Regions from separate parts of the Psychrobacillus sp. FSL H8-0483 genome, predicted to be linked through region 3. Evidence: riboswitches for the same ligand, from Rfam matches in the RefSeq annotation. Region 3 holds a riboswitch; each other region holds the start of a gene.
What was found. A riboswitch is a leader RNA that binds a small molecule or an ion and turns the genes downstream of it on or off. The one in region 3 is predicted to bind lysine.

Region 1 (8,231 bases), 610 kb from region 3:
TAATTACTTTAAAGATGTCCGTCTCTTTCCACTTATTGTTATCCATTATAGACTGATATCTTTGTTCATCTAATTCTATACAAACCGAATCTGGATTTTCTCTTTCAATTACTTCTTTTACTTGGTCTGCACTTTGTCTGGAAACGTGAGCCGTTCCAATTAAAATAATTTCCTTGCCATCTAAATATATGCGAGTAATATTTTCTTCCGACATAAACTACTTCCTTCATAGAATGTATTTCTTTTACGTAATCCTATATTCATTGATTACTAAAAGACTGTCTATTGTTAATAATGAAGTACTTGACGATAAAATTCAATTAAGTTCTATTAAAAAACAACCAAAAATAGTGAAATTAAATAATTTCTTAGAAAACTAGAAATAGGTATATTTTTTCCTTCAGTAGAACTCTGTGACTTCGTGATCAATTATCAGAGAGGAGCGTCAACGTACCGCAATCGTACTTCGATTATTTTAGCAGATGAATCAACTACAAGCATTGATAAAAATGGGGTACAACCTATTTCTAAAGAAGTGCAGAACAGGAACATAGCTACCATTATAGTGACTCATGGTGAATGGAAGATGGTATACTAACATTAACAAATAAATCTTACAGAGGAGAATGACCAATGATTATTGTAACGAATCGCATTAAAACTAAATTAGGTTTTGCGGAAAGAATGGCACCAGCCTTTACAAAGCCAAGTCCTCTTCAAGAAATGGAAGGTTTTATTAAGGTAGAAGTAGCAATTACAGTAGGTCTTACGGAATATGATGAAATGAATGTGAATATGTATTGGGATAATGAAGAAAACTTCCAAGCGTGGAAAGACAGTGACATTTTTAAACAAGCTCATAAACGCCCAGAACCAGGTTCTGCTGAATCTGCAGAGGAGTCTCCAATCTTAGGAAGCCAATTAATTATTTCGAAAGTCGCTGCTTCCATTGAAGCGATCCCAGCTAAATAATTTAAATACACAAAAGTGGATGACTCGTTTTCTGAGCCATCCACTTTTTTATTGTTTTCGATTGATACGATAAATTCCTTTTTTATCTCGCAACGTACATCCATTCGTTTCAAAAATACGAATCATATGTTGGTTATTTTCATCGGTACTTCCCACATAAGATTTTGCTCCAAAACGCTTCATTATTTCTAATGAAAGTAAATGAAACACAGTTCCATAACCCTTTCCTCGCTGTTCTGGAACTACACCAAAATAAAAGAGTCTTCCTTCATCTCTTGTTCCCTCTTCTATATGCGGAATACTAATACCTAGAGCTTGTTTACCATTCGAAAATATATAACAATGCTCACGCCATTTAGGACCAAGTTCATTTACGAAGGACTCCATAATTTGGTCAATAGAAAATAGTTTATTTTTGTTGGCGGAACCACTTCTACAAGATTCATATAATTCTGCGAAGGCTGAATCACTTAAATGACTTTCTGAGAGTGCATCTACCTTAATTTCCATAGAAGGGTTAAATGTCTCCTCTAAATTTCTTGTATACTCTACAATAGAAGAAACTTTATTAAACCCACGTTTTAAGAGCCAGTCTTCGTTTTCTTCGTCCATTAATAAGGACAAGTACCCTACCTTTTCTGCATTCCATTCATCTAAAAGAGTTGTAAAAGCGATTAAGTAATCTTCGTTGTTCTTCTTGACACCTTTTACTTGATCAACAAGCCAGTACTCTCGGTCTTTTTTTATCAGACTAAAAAGATTCACCTAAGTATCTCCTCTTTTCCTGTATCCAATGCGTGAGATAATACGACCATCAAAATATTTTACGTTATCTTAACGTGCGTTTTAAAAATTCTCTCGTTCGTTCTTGCGTCGGATTATTAAAGATTTGGTTTGGGGGACCTTCTTCTGCAATTACGCCTTTATCCATAAATACCACACGATCTGAAACCTCTTTCGCAAACTCCATTTCATGTGTGACGATTAACATTGTAAGTCCTGATGCTGCTAGTTCTTTCATCACTTTTAGAACTTCTCCTACCATTTCTGGATCAAGTGCGGAAGTTGGTTCATCAAACAACATGACATCTGGTTCCATCGAGAGTGCTCGAGCAATCGCTACACGCTGTTTCTGACCACCAGATAATTGAGTTGGTCTCGCGTTCACGTATTGATCCATTCCAACTACTTTTAAATACTTTAATGCTATTTTTTCCGCTTCTTCTTTGGAACGTTTCAATACTTTTACTTGTCCCACGACACAATTACTTAGGACATTATGATTATTAAACAGGTTAAATTGCTGAAAAACCATCCCTAGCTTAGTTCGATAAGCATGAATATCGTGCATGTTATCTAGAATATTTTCTCCATTATAAATGATTTGACCACCACTTGGTTTTTCTAAAAGATTAACGCAACGAAGAAGAGTGGATTTACCAGATCCAGAGGAACCAATGATGCAAACAACTTCTCCTTTATTCACAGAGAAATCAATGTCTTTTAACACTTCATGATTACCAAAGGATTTGCTTAAATGTTGTATATCGATTACTTTTTCCATTTGTTTACCTCCTTCGCTATTAAATTCCCTCATTTTTTTGGGGAAGTGTTATTTGTGTAGGTTGACCAATCATACTGTAGTTAGTCGGACCTTCTAATTTTCTTTCAAAATATCGTAAAATTAATGTTACCGAAAAAGTCATGACGAAGTACAAAATACATGCAACAAAAAATGGTTCAAAATACGTAAAGTTTATTCCTGCAATTGTTTTTGTTTGGAAATATAGCTCCGTTACACCAATTACATTCAGTACGGATGTATCCTTAATATTAATAATAAATTGATTGCCGGTCGCTGGTAAAATATTTCGAATAACTTGTGGTAATACAACTTGTAGCATTGTTTGTAGATGATTCATACCAATTGCTTGAGCTGCTTCAAATTGCCCTTTTTCAATGGAAATTACACCACCACGAACAATTTCCGCCATGTAAGCACCTGTATTAATAGATACGATAACGATTGCTGCAACGGTTCGATCCATATCTATACCAAATGCTAAAGCAGACCCATAAAAAATGACCATCGCTTGCACGATCATTGGCGTTCCACGGAAAAACTCTATATATATGGAAAGAATAAAATTAACTATTTTCAAAAAAATTCGTTTTGCTTTTCTTTCAGGCACTGGTATTGTACGTATTACGCCTGCTATTAAACCGATAACAGCTCCTATTATCGTACCAATTATGGAGATTAAAAGTGTCATACCTGCTCCACGAAGGAACATTGGCCAGTTATTAACTATTATTGATAAAATCCACTCTAAGCTCATACTTTTCCTCCTTAAACATTAAAACCGACTGCAAATAGATGCAGCCGGTGTCGTGTCACTTCATCTTTATTCTGCCGCTGGTTGATTTTTAATAGCAGCATCCATAATCTCTTGTCTATCTTCCTCAGAGATTTTTGCTAAAATTTCATTTATTTTTTCAGTTAGATCGCTATTTTTCTTAAGTCCTACTGCAACCGCTGTTTCTTCCTCTGGCGCAACAAATCCATCTGTAAATTCAACCATTGCAAACTTATCATTGGCTGAAGAAGCACTAATTCCTTCTGGGCGTTCGGATACGTATCCATCAATCACACCTGATTCTAGAGCAACTCGCATTGCAGGGAAATTATCCGATGCAGGTTGTTTCTTTACGCCTTCAATTTGATCAATCACACCATAATGAGAAGTATTTAATTGTCCAGTTACCTTTGCACCACTAAAATCTTGGATAGAAGTAGCTCCTTCAAAAGGTCCACCTTTTTTTACTACCATTACAAAGTTAGATGTGTAGTAGTTCTCAGAGAAGTCGATTGTCTTTTTACGTTCTTCTGTCGGTGACATCCCGGCAATAATTGCATCAATCTTTCCGGAAGTTAATGATGGTACTAATCCGTCCCATTCTGTTTTTACAATTACTAATTCTTTTCCTAATCCATCTGCAATTCTTTTTGCAATTTCTACATCATATCCACCTGCATATTCTTTGTTGCCATCAATTTTCACGCCCCCGTTAGAGTCGTTTAATTGTGTCCAGTTAAAAGGTGCATAGCCTGCTTCTAAACCTACTGTAAATGTATTGTCCTTATCTGTAGCTGATGATGATCCACTGTTTTCTTTTTTGTCTGATCCACATGCTGCTAATACCAAAATTGCGGTAAGAAATATTGATAATAATAATAGTTTGTTTTTCATTTCTATTACTCTCCTTTTATTTTCAGTCTATGCGTATGAAATCTAAAAAAGGACAACTTGTACAAAAAAAGACCTGAGATGAACTCAGGTCGCAATATGTATAGTTGCCCTAAATCCTCTACTTTTCCCAAATGAGATAGCACACCATTATAAACCGGGAAGATTATAACGGCAGTCCTGCAGTTCTTAACTACAGACCCAGCAAGTAATACGGAGAAATATTACAAACTTCGGCGACATTCCCTTCTCTTTAGCATCATAGCTTCTCAAACTCCACTAAAGACTGTTAAATATCGCGCCTCTACCTCACCTATACTAAGTGAGGTCATATTCAATTATTGTTCATAGTTTACAATAACAATTTCTTTCTGTCAATCTATCTAGATTAAACACTTCTCTGACTGAGTATGATAAAGGACTCAATCCCTCAGCAAATCCATATATATAAAAGTACACTTCTTTTTTTAATGGATTAAGTTATTTCAAAGAATTCGGTTATGCCAGTGTATTATCGACTGATTAAATCCTGGTGATTTATTCTTAAAAATTGTTATTCGAAGGAGAACTGCGTTGAAAAAAATCTGGTTTTTAGGTTTTGGTTTTTTTAGCATAAGTTTAGGATGGTCATTGTATAACGGCTTTGTTCCATTCTTTCTAGATAATTATATTACAAGTACTGCATTAATTGGTTTTCTGATGACAATTGATAATTACTTTGCCCTTTTTTTACAGCCATATATCGGAAGCCGCAGTGATCGAACGAGTACACGTTTCGGTCGACGCATGCCCTATTTGCTTATTGGTCTCCCTTTTACCGCTTTATTCTATGGTCTTATTCCTTTTCATACTAGTTTACTTACGTTAATCATTTTTATGGTTTGTATGAATTTATCTATGGCCATTTTCCGTTCCCCAACAATATCCTTAATGCCAGATATTACCCCTGAACCAGAACGTACAAAAGCAAATGGAGTTATTAATTTCATGGGTGGGTGCGGCGGCATATTAGCGTTTAGTGCTGGTTCATTCTTATTCAGTATGGAAGAATCGTTACCATTCTTAGTGGTTTCAATTATTTTCTTAGTAGCTTTAGTAGTTGTTTTTAAAAATATTAAGGAAAGCCAAGATGCTATTCCTTTTCCCATCTCGACCACACCAAAAATCAACTATAAAGTAGAATTAAATACTCCTACTGTTTTCTTGTTAGCTGCAATCTTTTTTTGGTTTATGGCTATACAAGGAATGGAAGCTTTATTTACTTTATATGGAGTAAACGAGCTTGGATTATCCAAAGGTGCTTCTGCATTTTCATTAGCTTTTTTTTCATTAAGTTTTGTGCTTTCCGCCATACCAAGCGGGCTATTAGGTGCAAAGTTTGGAAAGAAAAAAGTAATATTAATTGGGATCATCGGTTTATTCTTCGTTTTCTTTCTATTAAATTGGGTAGAATCTGTCTTTTCGTTACGCGCAATTCTATTAGCTGGTGGAATGTTTTGGGCTTGTATAAATATCAATTCCTACCCTTATATTATTTCTCTTGGGAGTGAACACAGTTTTGGAACACGAACTGGCCTATATTATTTAGTTTCTTCATTAGCGGCCATCATTTCCCCACCGGCTCTCGGGTTTTTAATTGATTTATTTGGCTTTGGAATATTATTTAATGCTACTGCCGGGAGTATGCTTTTTGCATTAGTCTGCATGCTGAAGGTCAAAACTACCTCCACTTCCTCTGTATCCATTCTTCCACCCAATGTATAAATGATACAATAAAACCGGCCACCCAATGGATAGTAGCCGGTTTTTCATGTATTATTTGGTTTTATACTATTTCGTCTAAAGAAGCGTAGTAAGCTTCTTGTTTTTCTTTATCAAATCTACCTTCCCACTTAGACATTACAACTGTAGCCAATGCATTCCCTACTACATTTACTACGGTACGTGCCATATCAAGAAGTCTGTCAATACCAGCGATGAATGCAAGACCTTCAACTGGAATACCTACAGTTCCTAAAGTAGCTAATAGGACAACGAACGAAACTCCTGGTACCCCAGCAATTCCCTTAGAAGTCACCATTAATACCACAACTAAAGTAACTTGCTCCATAATACTTAAATCAATCCCATACATCTGTGCAATAAAAATTGCCGCAATAGCCTGGTAGAGTGTTGACCCATCCAGATTAAAAGAATAGCCAGTCGGGATAACAAAAGAAACAATGTCTTTTGGCGATCCAAATTTCTCCATCTTCTCCATTACTTTTGGCAATACAGTTTCTGAACTTGAAGTCGAGTATGCTAATAGTAATTCATCTTTTAATACTTTAATAAGATGGAAAATATTGATGCCGACTAGTTTAGCAATTCCACCTAATACAACAACAATGAAAAATATCATTGCAAGGTAGACTAATGCCATTAACTTACCTAGAGGTACTAACGATTCTAGGCCAAATTTTGACACGGTAACGCCAATCAAAGCAAATACACCGAATGGAGCAAATTTCATGATAAGGTTTGTCACCCAAAACATCGCATCTGCTGTACCTTGGAAGAAGGCAAGTACTGGTTTACCTTTTTCACCAATTGCAGCAATACCTAGCCCAAATAGTACAGAAAAGAAGATAATAGCTAGCATATTTCCTTCTGCCATTGCCTGGACAACATTACTTGGAACAGCATTTACAATTACATCTGCAAAACCATGGCTTTGAACTTCTTCAGACGTTTCTACATATTGATGAATATCCGTTTTAGAAAGGGTAGACATGTCTACACCTACCCCAGGTTGGAAGATATTCGCCGCTAGTAACCCGACAAGAATAGCAATAGTAGTAACAATTTCAAAGTATAAAAGAGTTTTTCCACCCAGTTTACCTAGCTGCTTTATATCGCCAGTCCCTGCAACTCCTAAAATCAAAGTAGAAACTATAATTGGGACTACAATCATTTTGATCATATTTATAAAAATTGTACCTATCGGTTGTAAATAGGTTTCCACTGCAGGATTTCCGAAAAAGATTGCTCCCACAGCAACCCCTAGTACTAACCCGACTAGAATTTGATAGGCCAATGAAAATTTAAATTTTTTCTTCATCAATAAGTCACCCCTTTTTTTATATTGAAAACGCTTTCTAACATCCAAAAGAGCTTTTATAACACTTTAAAGGGGAATTACAAAATCCGACAAAATCCGACATTTTATTAAATTAATCATTTTACAATTTCGAATTATTTAGTTTTGTTTATATTTTTCTAAAACCTCTAAATACAGTACTTGCAGAAATTTCTTAATGTTAATCTTTACTTTTAAAAGCTTCTTTTGACCTGCTTGAATATGAAACATTTGAGTTCTTAATTCTTGAAAATCAAAATATCTTGGACCATAATGTTCAAACTCAGGGTTTGTGTAATCAATGGCACCTAAGGAAGCTATATTATTGACTGCCAGTGAGATCGTTCGACGTAATCGTTGCTCTATTGCTTTACTTTCTTTTTTTATATCTGCTTCACTGAAGGCAGATTTTTTTGCAATTGCTCTGTATAAATCTTTTAATGGTGGCAATTGAGTAATATGTTCATCTTGATTGATCAAATATTGGATAATAGCAATAATATCATTACTTCCCACTTCACCTATAATTCCCATATCACTTAATATGGGTTGAACAATCTCTTTTATGCTTTGTTTTCTAGAAGGTGTTTTAGCAGGATCAATCTTTGCTAAGGACTCTCTAATTGCTAGTAAAGAATCCTTTAGTCTTATTTGTTCCGTTGTTTTTTTTAAAATACTTTGAACTTCAACCCGATTAATTGGCTTATGTATAAAAAATTCAATGCCTTTTTCATAAGCTTCCCCGACCATTTCTTTATTTACAATTTGTGATATCATAATAAATTTACCCTGATATCTTTGTTTAATTAACTCTTCTATCGTTTCCATACCATCTAGCTCCGGCATTAACAAATCTATTAAGACAACATCTGGGTTCATTGTAAGGATAGGCG
Region 2 (8,231 bases), 410 kb from region 3:
TAAGCACAACCAAAATTACAATACTCATACAAATAATCTTTCATGGTACTTATTTTCGTATCAAATGTTGCTTTATGATTACGATCCTCGAAAAATCCTTTTAAACGAAGCTGTCCATATCCCCAGTCACCCATAATATAGTCATACTTCGATAAGATTTCGCTATACCGATCCAAAAAAGCATCTTCTTTAAATGCATCTCGGTAATCTTCTAATACTTCATAAGTAAAACCTTCCACAACTATCATTTAATCACCACCCATTAGATATTTTGAGTAGTTAGTAGTTCTTCACCTTGTGCTTGTCTTTGTTTCGCAGCAGCATTCACTTGTTCATCCGCGTGATAACTACTTCTTACTAGAGGACCAGCTTCACAATGCGAGAATCCTTTACTCATTGCAATCTTACGTAACTCACCAAACTCAGCAGGTGAGTAATATTTTAGAACAGGTAAATGCTTTTTAGTTGGTTGTAAATACTGACCAATTGTCATGATGTCCACGTTATTTGCACGTAAATCATCCATAACTTCTAGAATTTCTTCATGCGTTTCCCCTAAACCTAACATTAGTGATGATTTAGTTGGAATACTTGGTTGCATTTCTTTTGCGCGACGAAGTAATTCAAGCGAACGGTCATATTTTGCTCTTGCACGAACTCTCGGAGTTAAACGACGAACGGTTTCAATATTGTGATTTAGAATATCCGGTTTGGCATCCATAATATTTTGGATGTTTTGCTCGATTCCACCCATATCCGAAGGTAAAACTTCAATTGTTGTGAATGGATTTTTACGACGGATTGCACGAATTGTTTCTGCAAATACTTCCGAGCCACCATCTTTTAAATCATCACGAGCTACCGCCGTAACAACTACATGTTTTAAATTCATAATAACTACTGAATCTGCAACACGTTCTGGTTCTGCTAAATCTAGCTCAGTTGGAAGCCCAGTTTTCACTGCACAAAAACGACATGCACGTGTACAAACTGCTCCTAAGATCATAAATGTTGCTGTTCTTCGCGAACCCCAACATTCATGGATATTTGGACATCTCGCTTCTTCACATACTGTATGTAAATTATTTTCACGCATTAATTTTTTTAGACCCTTGTATTCTTCATTTGTATTTAATTTTATTTTTAACCAATCAGGCTTACGCTCATGCTCAGTTTTTGTTGGTTTGCACGATGTCACTACTCTCGACCCCATTCCAAATAAACTAACTTTACTGTTGTCAATGTAACATATTATGAGAATTCAAACAACCTTCTGAAACTATATTTACCTAGTATAAACAAGTAATCAGCGGTTTCTAAGTAACATGTATTAATTGGCTTTTTTACCTCTAATACTCCAAGCAGTAAATAATAGTACAATCATGACTATAACTGATATAAAACCAATCATTACAGACCCTGTCAATCCTAAAACTAAATAGCCAACGCCAGCAATTACGGCGCAAATAATGGCGTATGGTAATTGTGTTATAACGTGGTCAATGACATTTACCCCTGCTCCAGTTGCTGACATAATCGTAGTATCTGAAATAGGAGAGCAATGGTCTCCAAAAACTGCTCCAGCCAATACAGCTGCAAGAACTGGCAATAATAATTCGGGTTCTATGGCCATTATAATACTTGCTCCAATTGGTAATAAAATCCCGAAAGACCCCCATGACGAACCTGTTGCAAATGCCATAAACGCTGTTAAGACAAATAATAGGAAAGGAATGACCCCAACTGGGATATTGTTTTCCGTTACCAACGTAGCTAAAAACGCACCTGTTTCTAATTCATTGATTAAAAATGACAATGCCCACGCAAATACGAGTATAAAGATTGCTGGTAGCATAGAGTTAACACCTGTGACTAGAGCTTTCCATACATTGCTAATGTTAGCACCCGGATTTGTTTTAAATTGACGTAAATACAATAATACAGCTAAAGTACTTGCTGTTAATCCTCCGATAAGTAGAGAAAATGGAACATTCATATTTTCAAAAATCACCAGTAGATTAAATTCTCTTCCAGACAGGTTGTAGCCTGTCCAAAACATGGCTAATAGTGTTACAACAACTAATGAAATGATAGGCAGTACTAGGTCAATTACTTTACCATATTTATTTTCCGGGAAATCCCCTTGAAGATCCCCTGGATTTGTTTTCTCCAAGTCGAATAGTTGACCTGTTTCTATCGCTCTTTTTTCATGTTTTTTCATCTCTAATATATCAAAGTCTGTCCATGCAATAAAAAATACCATGGATAGAGTTGCAATTACATAAAAATTCATTGGCGCCATTAACATAAATGCCTGTAAGGGTGTATACTCAGTTATTGCGTGTGTCGTAAAAATAACCCCTAGCTGTGAAATTAAAAAAGCGCCCCAGCTGGAAACTGGTGATACCACGCAAACTGGTGCAGAAGTAGAATCGATAAAATAAGCCAGCTTTGCACGTGATACTTTATGTGAATCAGTAATAGGTCTTGCAATTTGTCCAACTGCTAGTGCATTAAAATAATCATCTACAAATATGATGATTCCTAAAAATACAGTAAGTAGCTTTGAACCACGTCTTGTCTGAATTCTTTTTACCGCCCACGCAGCAAATGCCTCACTCCCACCAGACAAACTAACAAATGCTGTCACAACGCCTAATAACAATATAAAGAGTAATATATAAATATTATGCGTATTTAACCCTTCATCCCAAAAAGAAGTTTTAAAAGATTCCCATAAGAGTATGAACGAATCTACAGGAGCAAAACTCTCTACAAGAAACGCAGCGGAAACAATCCCAACTCCTAATGATAATAAAACCCTTTTTGTGACTAAAACCATAATAATTGCTAATAATGGTGGTACTAAAGAAAAAATTGTATTCTCCAAAACCTGCTCCTCCTCAAAATAAAAAAAGCCACCCTAATTATTATAGGTTGGCTTCTACTATTGAATTTAAGTATTAAAACTTTTATCCATATTTTTGTAGCTCCCCATTTATATGAATCATATAAATGACAGTGTTATTTTTATTCAAAATAACCCCAACTAAATATCGTTTGACCAACCATATCTAATTTCGGCAAAACTTCCTTTCGTATACGATCCTCGGTGTCACCCTACCGTATAGTACTTTTAAGCTCTGCAGCCTCTACCTATTTTATTCATTTACATTATAGTATCAGTAATTTCTATGCATCTTAATATTTTTTATTTTTCTGGCAACGGTAAGGGTACTTCTACAGATGGAGAATTCCCTTCACCTTTCGTATAAATATACGGTACTTGCCCTTGCACTAATCCCATTGCAACCGGAATATTTTGCTCTACGACACTCATTTTGCTTGCCAATGGAACGATAATTTGGACATTTACTTTTATATGGATACTGACCTCTACATACGCATTATTAATACCAAATTCCTGAATGGTTGGCACTACATTTGATTGGACATTTCCGATTACATGAAACCTTATCGGAATTTTAGGACCTAAGTTACCAATGAGTGGAATATTCGTCGCCTGCCCCATCGGCACGAAAAATACAACTCCCCCTTGATCCTCCATCGTTTGCTTGTCATATTCGATGTCATCTAAATAAGGCAAACTCGATAAATTTCCTTGCTCGGCTTGCTCTAAATGCGATTGTACTAAACTATTTGTATCGGATAGAACACGATTAATGATCTCTGTATTAAATTTCGTTGTGACCATATTTGCACTATCGGATGGCACTTCTTCAATAATATCGTTTACGTCTAATACGTTAGCCGTTCTCGAATTAATGGCTTTACTAATAACCATGGACGCTATTTTATTCGTTTGGACTTCCGCATAGCGAAGATATGTTGGAGTTAGTTGTACATTCACATAATAAAAAACTCCCGCAACCGATAGGATGAAGCATGCAAGAAAAATCGCTAATTTTCGCTGAGTTGTTAATATGGAGAAACGCTTCTTTTTTCGATAGAACAACAAAAAATCCCCCTAGTTACAATATGTAAACGGAGAGATTTTCATGACAAATATATACGTTCTTCTATTTTTCCATACCATTTTACAACATCACGAATCATCTCTGGCATAAAATATTGCTTATTCGCAAACTTTAACGTAGGAAAGAAATAGCCAAATGTAAACATATCCAGCGTAGCTAGCGTATATATGTTATCGAGATTCAACAATTCATCCTTAATAAAAAGGTCACCGAATTCATTTTCTACAAGTTGTTCATACAGCATGGAACCTAAATATTTCCCACGGAAACCAAGCCCTTTCACTTCTAGACTCGGCCATTTATCATTTTTAGAGGTCTCTATTATTTCTAGTAACTCTGATCCGGTCAATGTAATCACACACGGATTAATAGGATGTGGTAGACAACCATGTAAATCACTAGCCGAAATAGGACCTTTAGGTAAATCCGTTAAAAAGATACCTGCGGGAAACATAGCACAGTCAGCATTAGTAAAAGCAATTAACGCCTTTCCAAAAAAACTAGATAAGTCAGAACCACTAAACCATTCCTTTGCTAATAGAGAGCGATTTTCGAATACAATAGAGGAAAGATTCTGATTCCCTATTTGCTCCCATTTTTCTAACTGAAGTTCTGCCTCTTTAGGAACCGGTAAATTATCCGTAGGATACAAGGTCGCTTGCCTAGATACAATTTTTTTACTTTCTAGGTCATATTCTATCGTCACATGCCCCACGTACATACCAAATTTGCCCGTAGCAGCTTGTAATGTATTCCCTATTACTTTCCCTTCCTCAAATATATGATGAGTATGAGAACCTAAAATAAGATCTATTTCAGGTATTTCTACGGACATTGTTTCATCCAGAGAAATGCCTAAATGGGACATACAAATTAGAATATCTACGCTAGTTCCGATTTCCTTACAAACTTCCTTCAAGCGATCCATTGGATTTTGGATTGACCAACCTAATTTTTCATAATACTCCCCAAAATCAGCAGTTGCAGCGACAAGACCAATTTTAATTCCTGAGGGGGTGGTATGAATTTTATACGGAAGTACCCAAGAGGGAATATTTCCTTTTAAGTCAGTAAAATTAGACACGATGACTTCAAATTTAGCCTCGGCATATAAAGTGTCCAGCTCCTCATGACTCAGCGTTATACCTTCATTGTTACCAATCGTTATGTAATCGTATTCCGCATCATTTAGTAGTTGGACATTCCCTTTTCCAAGAGTGCCTTCAGTATAAATATTCGATCTATCTATATGGTCCCCGATATCTAGCGTAAGATAGGAATCAGTTGGTCCGTGATTTTTTCGGCGTTCTGAGAGAAACTGATGAATAGTAGGCCAGTTTTCTAAATGACTATGCAAATCATTCGTATGATAAATATGTATTGTCTCTCTCATTCTCCACCCACCTCTTTATTTAAATATATTCACAAAAGCCTACAGTAGACGTTGGGACGTATTACGGAATAAAGTTATAATAATCCATCGATAATAGAGCGAATACCAAGTAATAGCAGTACGATACGAAGTGCCAAAACAAGTGTTTCTGAGTTTAACTTTTTGTTTAATCTTGCTCCAATTTTTGCTCCAATATAAGCAGCTGGAATAACTGGAATTGTGTATAACCAAGGTACATTTCCTAACGAAATATGCGTTATTGAATTGACGATCGACGAAAGGAACACCATGAACATTGACGTCCCAATTGCTACGTGTGGTGGAAATAGGAATAATAAAATCATTGCTGGTACGATAATCGAACCTCCACCAATACCAAATAACCCGGATGCAAAACCAACTGCAAACGTTAATATAAGTGCAAACCAAATAGGATACCCATATACATATGTACTATTCTCATCTTTGAATGTTCTTTTCTTGCCATTCTCGACAAACCAATGGACTGGCTTCAAATAATTACGAACAAGCAATAGCATAGATAAGACCACAAGTAAAATACCAAAGTACAAATTAAAGGAAGGTAAGTCTAATCCTTTATTCACCCAAGCACCCAAAATTGTTCCAGGTATACTTCCAATAAAGAAAATACCTCCACTTTTGAAATCGACTGTTTTCGTTTTCATATAAGAAAGGGTAGATGAGAGTCCAGTAAAGATCATCATCACGACAGATAATCCTACCACACTTTGTGGAGTAATATTAGGAATTAAATCGAGAGTAGTGCCAAAAAATAGTACTACTGGTACTAAGATAACGCCTCCGCCAAGACCCACTAAAGCTCCAATAATACCAGAAAAAAGTCCACTTACTACTAATAAAAACCATTCCATTTTACAATCCTCCTTCGAATAGATCTAATTGTTTTGGTGCTAATCCATTAAACTCAATTCCAAGCATTTGCTGAAATGATTTTGCATTCTTTGCAGCATGCCCACCCGAATTATTATTAAATAATACGATAACTTCCTTTGCTTGCTTCTGTAATTGCTCACAAACGTTTTGGATATATGTTAACTCTTCCTTATTATAGTCATATAAATATCGAACTTCTCTCCATTTTTCGTTATTACCTGGGTTAAGCCAACCGTATGTATTTCTTCCGTGTAATCGAACAAGTACTTTACTTGAGGTAGCGACTGGTACTAATGGAATACTCCCATCTCCAACCTGTGGTTCATCACAAACACTATGGTGAAAAGAATTTTCTTTTAAAAATTGAAGGGTAGATTTTCTATACTCTTGTGCATACCAAGATTGATGGCGGAACTCAATGACCACCTCAAAGTCCTTTAGTTCTTCTCTAACTTTTCGAATATAAGCGACGTTTTCCTTCTCACATTGAAACCATGGAGGAAATTGAACTAATATCATCGAAAGTTTTCCAGCCTTTTGAAAAGGGATAATAGACTGTCGGTATAGCTCGAACATTTCTTCTTGCGAATTAAACGGAAATTCTCCTCGTAAATGACCTGTAATACCCTGATACGCCTTCACAATAAATTGAAAGTTTTCAGGAGTCTCGTTTATCCATTTTAAGCTATTTTTAATAGGTTGAATGGCATAAAAGGCAGCATCTAATTCCACGACAGGGAAATGAGCACAATAATCCTGAAGTTTTTGCTTAGCAGATGATGTATATAAGTCAGGATGATCTCCCCAACCCGTTAAACCAATTTGAATCATGCAATCACCTCGTTAATTATATTATCATATCACTGCGTTAGCTTGTCAGACAAAACAAAAGAATTAAAAAAGCAGCAAGAATGAAATTACATTCACTCTGCTGCTTTTGGACGGTCTATCTGTATTAACCGATAGAGCCTTCCATCTCAAATTTGATTAATCGGTTCATTTCTACCGCATATTCCATTGGAAGTTCTTTTGTGAATGGCTCGATGAAGCCCATTACGATCATTTCAGTTGCTTCTTCTTCACTAAGTCCACGACTCATCAAGTAGAATAATTGTTCCTCAGATACTTTCGAAACTTTCGCTTCGTGCTCTAGAGAAATGTTATCGTTTAAGATTTCGTTGTATGGAATTGTATCAGAAGTAGACTGATTATCCATGATCAATGTATCACATTCAATGTTTGCACGAGCTCCCGTTGCTTTACGTCCAAAATGAACGATACCACGGTATGTTACTTTACCACCTTGTTTAGAAATTGATTTCGAAACAATTGTAGAAGAAGTATTTGGAGCTAAATGCATCATTTTTGCACCAGCATCTTGGTGTTGTCCTTTACCAGCGATCGCGATAGAAAGAGTCATACCACGTGCGCCTTCTCCTTTAAGGATAACAGCTGGGTATTTCATTGTTAATTTAGAACCGATATTACCATCAATCCATTCCATTGTAGCATTTGCATCACAAACAGCACGTTTTGTAACTAAGTTATATACGTTGTTTGCCCAGTTTTGGATGGTAGTGTAACGGCAATAAGCATCTTTTTTGATAATGATTTCAACAACTGCACTATGAAGTGAGTTTGTTGTGTAAACTGGTGCTGTACATCCTTCCACATAATGTACGGATGCGCCTTCGTCTACAATGATTAGCGTACGCTCGAATTGACCCATGTTTTCTGAGTTAATACGGAAGTATGCTTGAAGTGGTGTTTCCACTTTTACGCCTGGTGGTACATAGATAAATGATCCACCCGACCATACTGCCGAGTTAAGTGCAGAGAATTTATTATCTGATGATGGAATAACTGTTCCCCAGTGCTTCTTGAAAATATCTTCATTTTCACGAAGAGCAGAGTCCGTATCTTTA
Region 3 (8,231 bases):
AGAAAACAGGTGATGGGAAAAGGGTTCTGGCATTTTTAATGCCGTATAAAAAGTGGGTGATTGCCGACTCGGTCGTAATTGCCATCAGCCAGATCTTTTCTGCACTAATCCCGACATTGGCCCTTAGTTGGCTTATAGATACAATCATCCCGAATGAAAGCAGTCCCTGGCTTTGGGGGTTAATGTGGCTATTGGTCTTTTCAGCCGTTTTTGATTTAGTCATGATGGTCATCGACGAATATTTTTGCCATTACACCGCAAAGTCAGTCACCAATTGGCAAAAGCTCCGTCTTTTCAGTCATTTGCAAGTGTTGCCTTTCTCCTTTTACCATAACAATTCGTCAGGGGAACTGCTAGCAAGAGTTTCGGATGACCCTGATACTCTCCACAATTTTCTCGCTTGGGAAGGATCAACCTTTATGGCAAGCGTCCAGGGAGTCATTATTTATAGTCTCGTATTGTTTTGGATCCATCCTTATTTGATGATTACCAGTGTTATTCTAGGTGTTATCTTCTATTGGAGCTCCAATTATGTGGGAGCTAGGACGAGGGCAGCTTCCGCTAATGCGAGAGAAGAGGCCTCTCGATATCTTGAAAGGCTGAGAGAGTCAGTTACTGGAATCCATTTGTCACGGGTTATGGGTGTTTCCGACAATGAGGTAGAGAGCGTGATTGCCATCAGGGACACATTTGTTAAGCATTCTATTAGGGAACTGAAAGCAAGAATGCAATCTGTAGTAATTATTGCATGCTATAACGGATTTGCCTTAGGTCTTGTCTATTTAATTAGTACGCTATTAATTTGGAACGATGGTTTGACAAGTGGTCAAATGCTTACAGCGGGGGGATTAGTAACGATTGCCGCCAATGAAATGCAAAGATTGCTGCGTAACTGGCTTTCTGTTAGAAGAACGGGACCTGCACTAGATCGTTCGGACATTCTTCTTTCGCAACAGCCAGCGGAAGCAGAAATTCAAGAGGGCATTCGTGGTGAAAGGGCAAGCGGTAATATTAGATTGAAAGACGTAACGTTTGCTTACCCAGGAAAACAAGAAAATGTGTTGTTAGGCGTTTCATTTGACATTCACGCGGGTGAAAAAGTGGCCTTGGTCGGACCAAGTGGTTCGGGAAAATCAACGATTGTGGACCTACTTTTTAGATTATATGATAACCAAAAGGGCCTGATTGAATTGGATAACAGGGACATTACCGAATGGGATACAGCTTGGCTCCGATCACAAATTGCGATTGTGACCCAGGATGTCCAAATGCGTAGTGGTTCATTAGCTGATAATTTGAGAATTGGAAAGCAGAATGCTACGGATGATGAATTACTTAAGGCTTTGCATGATAGTGGTTTGGATGATTTGATTAAATCTCTTCCAGAAGGACTGAATACAAGGGTAGGAGAAAGAGGTGGGCTTCTTTCAGGAGGACAGAAGCAGCGATTATCGTTGGCAAGGGCCATCTTAAAAGATGCTCCAATCCTCATCCTCGATGAAGCAAGTTCAGCTCTCGATCCGATTACAGAAACAAAGATTAATGAGGTTGTTTTAAAAACAGCAAAAAAACAAACAATCTTAATTATTTCTCACCGTCTCTCCACTGTTCTATCAGCAGATAAGATCATTGTCCTTGAAAATGGAGCTATAGTCGAAGAAGGAGAACATAAGGATTTGCTTGAAAGTAGCAGTGGTGTCTATGCAAGACTGTTTGGAAGAGAAGCTGAAATCGGAGAAGAAACGATCAAGGTAATATAAAAACAGAACCATGCGCTCATTACACACGTATGGTAGGACTTTCTTAAGCGAGCGGGTTTTCGGCAGGTAACAACATGATTGTTTACCAGAGATAATAGCTAAGTTTATTTTAAAAAGCCTCTTTCTTCGGAAAGAGGCTTTTTATTTTTCGATTATCCTTGTAGCAATAAAATCACGGATATTGAGAATCATTTATTAAAAATGTATGATTTAACTATGTTTAGATAAATCCAGAGCTTATGTAAATGAGGAGGCAATTATGATGGAAATTGGTATAACGACGTTTGTAGAAACAACGCCAGATGTTCAAACTGGTAAAGTGATAAGCCACGCGGAACGTATACGTGAAGTTGTGGAGGAGATTGTGTTAGCGGATAAGGTAGGATTGGATGTCTTTGGTGTAGGAGAACATCATCGCGAAGATTTTGCATGTTCTGCGCCAGCAGTATTGCTTGCTGCAGCTGCATCACAAACGAAACAAATTAAGTTGACTAGTGCCGTTTCTGTATTATCATCCGACGATCCAGTACGTTTATACCAAGAGTTTTCAACAGTTGATGCCATTTCAAATGGACGTGCAGAAATCATGGCAGGTAGAGGTTCGTTTATTGAATCATTCCCTCTATTTGGTTATGACTTACAAGATTATAATGAGTTATTCGATGAGAAATTGGATTTATTATTGAAAATTAGAGAATCAGAAAAAGTGTCATGGAGTGGAAAACATCGCCCATCTATTAATAATTTAGGAATCTATCCTCGTCCTGTTCAGGAGCCGATCCCTGTCTGGATTGCAAGCGGTGGAACACCACAATCTGCCGTTCGTGCAGGCGTTCTCGGGCTACCTCTTGTTCTAGCGATTATTGGTGGAAGCCCATTACAGTTTGCTCCCATCGTTGACCTATATAAACGAGCAGCAAAACAGGCTGGCCATGACGTTACGAAGCTAAAGGTAGCTTCTCATTCTCATGGCTTTGTAGGCGAGACAACAGTGAGTGCAAAAGAGAAATTTTTCCCACCTACTGCGCAGGTAATGAATGTTTTAGCAAAAGAACGCGGTTGGGGACCATATACGCGTAAAACTTTTGATGAAGCGAGTAGTTTAGAAGGTGCTTTGTACGTAGGTGACGTATCTACAGTAGCGGAAAAAATCATTTTCCTTCGTAAAAATGTTGGCATTACACGTTTTATGCTCCACGTACCAGTCGGTTCAATGCCACATGAAGATGTGTTAAAAGCTATAGAGCTATTAGGAACAGAAGTTGCGCCGATCGTAAGAGATGAAATTAACCGATGGGAAGCTGAAACGGAAAATACGTTATAGTTTTACGTGTTTCAGTATAGGTTTCCCACTCCTATAAGGGCGGGATAACGTATTTTTTCTTGAATAAGAATTAATAACTCAGCACCAGGCTCATTGCGAGGTAGTTGCTTGGTTGGAGTTCGAATAAATATGGAAGAGCGAATTCCCATTCAATCTGGAATTCGCTCTTCTTGTAAAAACATATCTTTTGTATAGGCACTGTTAAATTTTACTCTTATACATTTAGTACTTGCTGCAGTGCGCTAAGTTGTTCATCGTTTAAAGGAACCATAGGTAAGCGGACACCACCGACAGGGACGCCTTTTAAATTTAAAGCTGCTTTTACAGGCGTTGGATTTGGAGCAGCAAATAGTGCTTTCATTATTGGTAGTAGTCTACGATGTTCCTTAGCTGCCTCTTGGATATTACCAATTTTGAAATTTTTAATCATCGCTTGCATTTCATTCCCTATGACATGGGACGCTACTGAGATGACACCTGTTCCGCCTATTGATAACACTGGAATCGTTAAACCATCATCCCCGCTGTACAATGAAAAATCTTCCGGTGTATGATCAATAATTTCGGCCATTATATCTAAATTACCGCTTGCTTCTTTAATGGATACAATATTTGGTATTTTGGAAAGACGAATGACTGTTTCAACTGACATGTTGACAACACTGCGTCCGGGAATATTATATAGCATAATCGGTAAAGATGTGACCTCCGCAATTGTCCTAAAGTGTTGATATAATCCTTCTTGTGATGGTTTGCTATAGTATGGGGCAACGAGCATAATGCCATCGACACCTGCATCTTCCGCAAGTTTTGTTAATTTCATTGATTCTTTTGTGTTGTACGATCCAGTACCAGCAATTACCGGAATTCTTCCATTTACTACTTCCACTGTAAATTTGAATAACTCGACCTTTTCTTCTTCTGTTAGCGTTGGAGACTCTCCTGTTGTACCAGAAACCACTAAACCTTCTGTTCCATTAGCGATTAAATAATTGATTAAGTTTCTTGTAGCTTGGAAATCAATCTCCTCATGTTCATCAAAAGGAGTCACCATAGCAGTTAAAATTTGTCCGAAATTCATTACTTCTCCACATCCTATATTTTTTTATTAAAAACAGAGGGAGAAGGGCAGTTAGTAAATTAACGCAAAAAAGCAACAACGAGGGCTCGTTGTTGCATTAGAAACAATAAATTATTTCTTTGCGTAAGATAGCCCTCCATACAGTTTCCTATATGACAATTAAGTGTTTATTCAACAACAGAACCAGCTTCAAGAAAAATGAGATTCTTTCCGCTTCGGCAAATTCCCCTTTCGACAATTGTCCTAGGATCTCATTATCCTCCATTTGTGTACTGATGGTCTTTGCGCCTCTATCCTTACTTCAAAAGTTCTTGAAATAAGTGATTATTTAATTATAGAAATAGTACCTGTTTTCTTATGGAATTGCAATAGTTGACCTGTTAATATCTAAAATTAATTTATTTTAGGATTAAAATTTAGATTTTTAATCAATTGATTTGCTTGCTACTCTTAACTTTGTCCATTGATTAAGTATAAAGCAACAGTTACTATCAATAAGTTTGACATATAAAAGCCATACTACTTTTGAGGTGAAGATGATGTATAAATTATTGTCTCATAATGATTTAGATGGGGTAGGATGTGGCATTTTAGCAAAACTTGCTTTCGGTAAGCAAGTGAAGGTGCGATATAATTCGGTATCGTCTCTTAATCGAGAGATTGAATTCTTTTTGGAACATGATCCTCCAGATACGTTTTTATTTATTACTGATTTGTCTCCGAATGAAGAAAATGAAAAAAGGCTCAACGATTTTTATCATGCAAAAGGGAAAATCCAACTACTTGATCACCACAAAACTGCTTTACATTTGAATGATTATGAGTGGGGATATGTTTTAGTGGAAGATAATGAAGGTAAATTAACGTCTGCTACCTCATTATTATATGAATATTTGGTTACACATGAACTGTTGGAACCATTAGATGCTATAACAGAATTTGTAGAGTTAGTTAGGCAGTATGATACATGGGAATGGGAGAAGAACGAGAACCACCAAGCTCATTCACTTAACGCACTCTTCTTTTTAGTATCGATGGAAGAATTTGAAGAAAAGATGATGGAAAGACTTCGTTCAAGTGAACATTTTGATTTTGATGAATTCGAAAAGAAAATACTGAACATGGAAGAAGACAAGATTGAACGATATATTCGTCGGAAAAAAAGAGAGATTGTACAAGCAGAAGTAGGGGACCATATCGTTGGAATCGTGCATGCAGAATCGTATCATTCAGAGCTAGGAAATGAGCTAGGGAAAGAATATCCACATCTGGACTACATCGCAATATTAATAATGGGTGGAAAAAGAATCTCATTTCGTACCATTCATGATCATATCGATGTTTCTGAAATTGCAGGACATTTCGGTGGTGGGGGACATCAGAAAGCATCAGGTTGTTCTTTAACAAAAGACGCTTACCAGCAGTTTATAGTGGAAACATTCCATTTGGAGCCAATACAGGAAGATGCGAAAAGGAATCGATATAATTTAAAACATTCTTCATTCGGTTCTCTGTATAAAAATAAAAGTGAAAACGTTTTTCTTCTTTATCAAAAGAACAATCAGGACTGGATGATTGAAAAAAATAAAACCGAAATGGAACAAACCTTTCCAAGTTTTGATGAAGGCGAACGATTTATTAAAAGAACTTATGAAGCATGGTTGGTGAGGGATGATTTGTTTGTAGAGTATTTAATGAATGAGGTGAAAAAAGATAGTCAGCATGACTAGTGTTGATCTATGTTACTTACACACTCTGTGAAACAATAGCATGGTTGGAGTAAGGGGCTGTCCCTAAAGTCATATAGTGACTGAGAGATGGTCCCTTTACCAATGTATTATTTCTACACCTGCTTCAATTTATGGGTACTGGACTGCACTTTTTTTTGCTTTATTTAAACACAAATCCGCACCTAACTCCTGCACAATAGCTTATCCATTGTATAGGAGTAAAGGAGCAAGAGCATCCTCTGAAAGAAGGCAGTCATTGCTGAACTGCCCTACTTTTTCCAGTTTTAAATTAGCTAAATACTATCAGATATTTATCGATCACTACCAGTTTCGAGGTTTTAATTCTGGACCAAGAATGTGCGCAACGTCCTCTCCACTTGTTTCATCATGTCTGAAATGTGCTGCATACCAAACCACTATATCCTGTCCGTTAATATTCTCCTTATTAATGAATTTGTCTAAATTAGCTCTTGCTTTATTTAAATCTGTTGTGAAACCCTGTCCATCATCTAACTCAGTACTACGGTAGCGAAGAAGCCATACATCCCCAACTCCAAAACTATCTGCTGAACCATCGTTCTTACCTGGGATCAAAGTATATCCTTCACCCGTTGATTTGTTAGAAATTAGCCATTGTCTATTATGAAAAGAATCACGGGACCTTCTAATTTCGTAATTCATAGTTCGGAAAATCGAAGTTCCAGTACTTGGCCGTTCGTTAATCTCTTGTACAAAGTTGTTACCCGCAGTCCGAATATCAAAATCAAATCTCCAATATACGTGGTGAGTATGAGGGTTGCATGTACACGAATTGGCTATTGCACTAAATCCAAATCGTGGGCGAATCGTACCATTTTTGTGGAGACGCCATTCACTAATATATCGATACCAGCCGGCTTCCAATTCACTAACTAATACTATTTCTTCCCCATCCACATAGATAGCTACACCGAAAAAGTTACCAGTATCAGAGCCAGTATCAAGTATGGTTCGTGCAGGAGTGGAGCACATACGGAATCCGGGCGCAATATCTGTTCCAATAGCTTCAAACCTACCTTCCTTCCACTGCCAATCACGGTAAGGGCCGCAAACATCATTATCGTAGCGAACATTAAGGATTGGTACATGAGCACGGGATAATACTTTTTTTCCACGATACAGCACATCTCGAAGTTCGATACCTGAACCAACTATACCTGAAGAAGCAGCCGGTCTCACTGCAAGGAAACTCCATACCTCAGTATCACCTTGCAACACTCTTACTTGGTATTGGCCCAAAGTTCCTCTTCTTGCCGTAGGTTGATTGGCATCAGGCGGGGGCTCACAGATTTGATCACTTGCTGTTGAAAACGGCGGTGCACCAGTTTCATATATGATTACTTCACGTCTAATCATATTAACTCCGACAATTTGATGTGAAAGTTCTCCGTCATTCTGTGTTCTATCCTCTGAATCTTCCTCAACAGGGAGAAGTCCAACCGCAAGGGTCCTTTCAATACGGCCGTCTGGAAGCTCTGTATCGATTAGTGCTGGCATTGCACTGTAAGGAAGCACAAGATTTTCTCGAATTAAGCAGCCGAGCTCAGGGTGATCTCGAACAATATTTACAGCTAACTCAAACTCCTCAGTACTTGGCAACGGCTGCGAGTCTAACTGGGAGGCACTGATACATCCAGGATCATGAATGGGTCCAGTGGCTATTACTGTACGATTGTTGGTGTAGTCATAGTATGTGGCTAAAAAATTACTTGGAGGTGTAGGTTTAGAACTTTTCGGGGGAGTTATGGATTTGTTTCCTGGAATATCCTCAAGATCAAGCAATTCAAACGATAGCAACAGATGCCTGGTTCCACATAAAAATGGTTGGATAGAAGGATGATTGTCACAGATACTTCTTAATTGATTTATTGTTTCTTGGTCAGGTCCAAATGGAACTACTTCCACAATAAGTTTCGATCTTCCCGCCATTGAATCACTCTCCAATAATATTTATTGAGTAGATAACAACCACTCACCCTAACATCTTATGTTTAAGAATAGTCAAATGAAACCGATTGTTTACCTATTTTTTATAGATCCTATCAAATTTGTGTTAATCACTATGAAACGGAGGTTCTTTATCCAAAAAATAATCAGGACTGGAGGATTGAAAAAAATAAAAAGAAAATAGGCTTGGTTCTATTGAAACAGAATCAAGCCTAATTATTCAATATTCTTTGACTTTCTTTTTCCTTGCTTGTACTTCCAATTCACTATTTAGTCCTTTTAGTAAGGAGTAACACATGAAGATCATAATAATGGCAAATGGAAAGGCAGCTGCAATAGATGCTGTTTGC

Region 1: it holds a riboswitch for lysine, as region 3 does, so the genes downstream of both, MHB48_RS20080 (transporter substrate-binding domain-containing protein) here and dapA (4-hydroxy-tetrahydrodipicolinate synthase) in region 3, are expected to answer to the same signal.
Region 2: it holds a riboswitch for lysine, as region 3 does, so the genes downstream of both, MHB48_RS14755 (Na+/H+ antiporter NhaC family protein) here and dapA (4-hydroxy-tetrahydrodipicolinate synthase) in region 3, are expected to answer to the same signal.

What each region holds. Positions count from the first base shown of each region.
Region 1 is NZ_CP152052.1:4,075,255-4,083,485, forward strand. Features, by position in the region: gene MHB48_RS20055 (TraB/GumN family protein) at 1-214, opposite strand, end outside; gene MHB48_RS20060 (heme oxygenase) at 634-972, shown strand; gene MHB48_RS20065 (GNAT family N-acetyltransferase) at 1,021-1,737, opposite strand; gene MHB48_RS20070 (amino acid ABC transporter ATP-binding protein) at 1,802-2,536, opposite strand; gene MHB48_RS20075 (amino acid ABC transporter permease) at 2,556-3,311, opposite strand; gene MHB48_RS20080 (transporter substrate-binding domain-containing protein) at 3,378-4,223, opposite strand; lysine riboswitch at 4,353-4,535, opposite strand; gene MHB48_RS20085 (SLC45 family MFS transporter) at 4,794-5,984, shown strand; gene MHB48_RS20090 (cation:dicarboxylase symporter family transporter) at 6,046-7,320, opposite strand; gene MHB48_RS20095 (response regulator) at 7,459-8,231, opposite strand, start outside.
Region 2 is NZ_CP152052.1:3,053,707-3,061,937, forward strand. Features, by position in the region: gene MHB48_RS14745 (YutD family protein) at 1-248, opposite strand, end outside; gene lipA (lipoyl synthase) at 263-1,198, opposite strand; gene MHB48_RS14755 (Na+/H+ antiporter NhaC family protein) at 1,331-2,890, opposite strand; lysine riboswitch at 2,980-3,163, opposite strand; gene yunB (sporulation protein YunB) at 3,212-3,946, opposite strand; gene MHB48_RS14765 (bifunctional UDP-sugar hydrolase/5'-nucleotidase) at 4,018-5,391, opposite strand; gene MHB48_RS14770 (sulfite exporter TauE/SafE family protein) at 5,466-6,284, opposite strand; gene MHB48_RS14775 (DUF72 domain-containing protein) at 6,286-7,137, opposite strand; gene sufB (Fe-S cluster assembly protein SufB) at 7,262-8,231, opposite strand, start outside.
Region 3 is NZ_CP152052.1:3,465,234-3,473,464, reverse strand. Features, by position in the region: gene MHB48_RS16960 (ABC transporter ATP-binding protein) at 1-1,760, shown strand, start outside; gene MHB48_RS16955 (LLM class flavin-dependent oxidoreductase) at 2,023-3,084, shown strand; gene dapA (4-hydroxy-tetrahydrodipicolinate synthase) at 3,299-4,165, opposite strand; lysine riboswitch at 4,287-4,466, opposite strand; gene MHB48_RS16945 (oligoribonuclease) at 4,705-5,895, shown strand; gene MHB48_RS16940 (hypothetical protein) at 6,217-7,863, opposite strand; gene MHB48_RS16935 (BCCT family transporter) at 8,102-8,231, opposite strand, start outside.